Regions from separate parts of the Eubacterium segne genome, predicted to be linked through region 1. Evidence: riboswitches for the same ligand, from Rfam matches in the RefSeq annotation. Region 1 holds a riboswitch; the other holds the start of a gene.
The links. A riboswitch is a leader RNA that binds a small molecule or an ion and turns the genes downstream of it on or off. The one in region 1 is predicted to bind cobalamin.
Positions count from the first base shown of each region.

Region 1 (2,197 bases):
TATCTAAAGAATACACCGGTAAAAACTCCCCTGAAAATTTCTCGTAACATGTAGAAGCTGACGCTTGTTTTCTGTAGTTTTTATCCACAAAAGAAGCAATACTTTTATGAATTGCCTTATCCTCTAAAGGCAGATAATAGTAATCCTTCGAATTGGAAAAAAAATACTTAAAGGTTCCATTTATGATTTTAACGGTTATATATCCTCTATCATCTATGGCAGAAAAATGAAGGTAATCTTTGTTATATATAATTTTTAGCGGAATCCTGTTTTCAAATGAAATATTAATTCTTAATTCTTTTTCTATGTCCCCTTCAACATTTGTATATTCGTTAATGGAATATTCCTGAATATGAAATTTCCCATCAAACACATCTTTTACAGATAAAAGGGATATTAATTTTCCCATATTAATAACATCTTCACGATTATGTAGCAGAAGGGGGAAAATAAGCCTATCATCTTTTGATTCTACATAATGCTTAAAGATCTCTACTAAATCCCCACCTGAAAAAGGATCAGTACGTTTTATGTTTAATGCTTTTTCAAAGGTTTTCTGCTTTTGGTTTTCCAGATTTAATATATGATTTAATTTCGACAGAGGTTTATAAATATCTATGCTGTTAAATCTGTCAAAATCAAAGTCTAAGTTGTATTTCTCACCTCTTTCTTTAACAAAAGGAATATCAAAAGCATTTCCATTAAAATGAATAATGGTGTTAAATCCCTTTAAAAATTTGTGGAACGCCATAAGAACATTTGCCTCATCATTAAAATTCTCAGCCAGCCACTGGGCATACATTAATTCATTATTAGAAAAATACATACAGCCTATTAAATAAACATTACAGTATTTTCTTGAAAATCCCGTTGTTTCAATATCAAAAAATATTGTTTTATCAGGATTTGCAATCGTTGAAACCGGGTAGTCAATTTTTATATTTGCTTTATCTCTTATTACTAACATAAGCATATTTTAACATATTTTTACGTTAGTTGACAATCTAATTGCACAATGCTAAAATTACCCGTGATGTTAAAAAATATCATATGGACTTTATGTTCTGATGTAAAAATCAGCTAAGAGGGAAGCAGGTGGAAATCCTGCACGGTCCCGCCACTGTAAGCACGGAATTTTTATTCGCATATTTATGCGGCATGTTATTCATGTATGATTTTTAATCGCCACTGGGCAACCGGGAAGGTAAATAAAAGTGATGATGTGTAAGCCAGGAGACCTGCATAGAGTTTGGAGTTATATCACGGGGAATTGATAAAGGGCTTCTATTGCAAAAAGGCTTTATTTTGTTGCCTTTATTTTGCATATATAAGATTTATCGCACCCCTAGAGCATACGCTTTAGGGCTTTTTTCGTGTTACTCTTACTATTTTACTAATTGAAGGAGAACGAAAATGAGACGAAACAACACAACCAAAAAGGTTATTTCAATTGCTCTTACCATTGCATTAGCATTTTCAAATGTAAGTATAACTTACACCAAAGCTGATGATACATCAAATGTAATTGAAATATCAGACGCCACTCAGTGGGCCAAAATCGGCAAGGATGCTGAATATCCATTAGATGGAAATTACATTCTTACTAGTGACATTGAAAATGTTACTGAAACAATAGGTCAGGGTGATAATACTTTACCTGATGCTTTTACGGGAACAATTGACGGTGACGGACATAGCGTAACATTAGATATTAACGCTCAGAAAACTTATCAGGGATTAATCGGTCAGACTAATGGTGCCACAATTAAAAACCTTGTAGTTAAGGGAAATGTTACATCAACTCTTGGATTTGATGCAGGTATTGTGGCTAAAGCAGTTAATACAACCATTACAAATTGTGGTAACGAAGCAACTATAAATGTTACAAACAAAAAAGCGAAAAACATTGCCGGAATCACAGGATATTCTGAAAATACAACCATTACAAACAGTTATAATGCAGGTGACATTACCGGTGGAGCAAGAGTTTCAGGTATAACAGGTGAAATTAAAACATACACATCAATTGACAACTGCTATAACACAGGAAGTGTTACTACAACAGCAACCAAAACAATATATTCAGGTGGATTAGTCGGTTATGGATATGGTACCACAAACAATGTATCAACAGTAAAAAACAGTTATACAACCGGTGTGGTTACGGAAAAAACTCAAAATGGTGCAGTTATAGGAT
Region 1 covers NZ_JACOOZ010000005.1:230,714-232,910, reverse strand. Annotated here, with positions in the region: gene H8S00_RS08905 (ribonuclease H-like domain-containing protein) at 1-967, opposite strand, end outside; cobalamin riboswitch at 1,043-1,260, shown strand; gene H8S00_RS08900 (autotransporter outer membrane beta-barrel domain-containing protein) at 1,414-2,197, shown strand, end outside.

Region 2 (2,197 bases), on a different contig from region 1:
AGAAATTAATGGGATGGCTCTTGTTTTTGTATACTATAAAGCCTGTAACATAAATCACCAATATTCCATCATATTATTAATTAACAACCATTTAAGAGGTAAATTTATGCTTAATTATATATGGGCATTTATGATTATTATTGGTGTGGTATATGGACTTTTGACAGGAAACATAGAACAGGTGGGAAACGGTGCCATTGAGTCAGCGGAGGAATCGGTTAAACTGTGTATTACAATGCTGGGGATAATGAGCATGTGGATGGGATTTATGGAAGTGGCACAAAAAAGCGGACTTATAGCAAAGGCTGAAAAAATGTTAGAGCCGGCAATAAAGTGGATGTTTCCGGAACTTCCCGTTAATCACAAAGCACGGACCCACATTACAACCAATATAATAGCAAATATTCTTGGACTGGGGTGGGCAGCAACCCCGGCAGGTCTTAAGGCAATGGAGGAACTTGCAGCAGACCCGGTACCTCAAAAGGGGCGGATAATTCCCGGTCACATTTCCACAAATGAAATGTGTACATTTCTGGTACTTAACATATCATCACTTCAATTAATTCCCGTAAATATGATTGCATACAGAAGCCAATACGGCTCTGCTAATCCTGCATCAATTGTAGCACCGGCAATACTCGCCACAACCATAAGCACAGTGGTGGGAATTATTTTTTGTAAAATAATGTGTAAATGTACCTTAAAGGGAAAAGTAAATTGACAGGAAATAGGGGGTGTTATAGAATAGGAACGTAAAAAATACATGGAATAACTGTGGTCTGAAGAAAATCCAATATAGATTATGTAAGGGAAAATTTTCAGTTTAAGGGAAGTCCGGTGAAAATCCGGCACAGTCTTTCTCTACTGTAATAGGGACGAAAAAAGCATTATGCCACGGATAAAACCGGAAGGCGCTTTTAGTAGGTTGAACTAAAGTCAGGATACGTCAACACAGTTGTCCGGATTTCGCAGGCAAGGCGAAGAAGGAGGAACAAATGAATAAGATAACAAGGAAATTTTTGGCCATTTTACTTTCATGTATGTTGGTAGTGGCAGGAGTGGCAACGCCGGCTAAAACAACAGATAATGCTGTTATTGCTGCTGAGAATGTTGCAAAAACAGGAACTGTAACAATGACTGTTGAGCGAATTACCATAGGTCAGGGATATCTTGTAAGACCGGTTCAGGTAGAAATCCAGAATGGAGATACAGTAGATACTGTATTTAAGAGAGTTATGGATGCAAAGGGATTTAAGTACGATGACAATGGATACCTTGCAAGCATTGAAAATGCAGATACAGGCAAGATAAACATTCCGGCAGAAATATCTGCAATGCCTGACACAACAGTTTGGGGCAATCCAAATCCTGTTAAAGCACCAACTAACACAGCAAATGATGGAAACTCATACGCAAACAAAGGCCTTGGAAGTTCTTCATATCATACAATGGCAGGCTGGATGTTTACCATAAATAATGTATTTTCTAATGAAGGAGCAGCTTCAACACCTGTTAAAGACGGTGACGTTATCAGATGGCAGTTCTCAGTATATGGTTACGGTGCAGATATTGGAAGCGACACAGAAAGCTATACAGGAATTAAGAAAGTAACCTTTGCTAACAAGGATGAACTTATAAAGGAAGCAGCAACTCTTGTAAATAACAAGACAATGATGAAGGATGCTAATGTAAAGGTAGAATATAACAATGCAATTAAAGTTCTTGAAAAGTACAATCCTTCAGAGACAGAGGTTAAGAATGAATTAATAAAGCTTAAGAATGTTCAGAAGGATTTTGTAAAGAAAACAACTGTTACAAAGGCTTCTGTTAAGGGAATTAAGAATGTTAAGGGACTTAAGGCAAAAGTAGCTGTTAAGAAAATCAAAGGTGTTACAGGATACCAGTACAAATATTCTAACAATAAGAAATTCAAAAAGGCGGTAGTTAAGTCTACAAAGAAGAACACCTTAACAACTAAGAAATTTAAAAAGAATCAGAAATGTTATGTAACAGTTCGTGCTTACAAGAAGGTTAATGGTATTAAATACTATGGAAGATGGAGCAAGGTTAAAGCTGTTAAAATCAAAAAATAAATTATAAAAACATATTAGAATCAGACTTAAATATCGGAAGGAAGTTTAATAAAGTTCCTTCCGATAAACTTTATTATGAAACTAAATTCATAAAATTATGTAAA
Region 2 covers NZ_JACOOZ010000004.1:218,551-220,747, reverse strand. Annotated here, with positions in the region: gene H8S00_RS07390 (nucleoside recognition domain-containing protein) at 107-721, shown strand; cobalamin riboswitch at 759-968, shown strand; gene H8S00_RS07385 (DUF4430 domain-containing protein) at 996-2,093, shown strand.
Region 2: linked by a shared signal. The riboswitch ahead of H8S00_RS07385 (DUF4430 domain-containing protein) and the one ahead of H8S00_RS08900 (autotransporter outer membrane beta-barrel domain-containing protein) in region 1 are both predicted to bind cobalamin.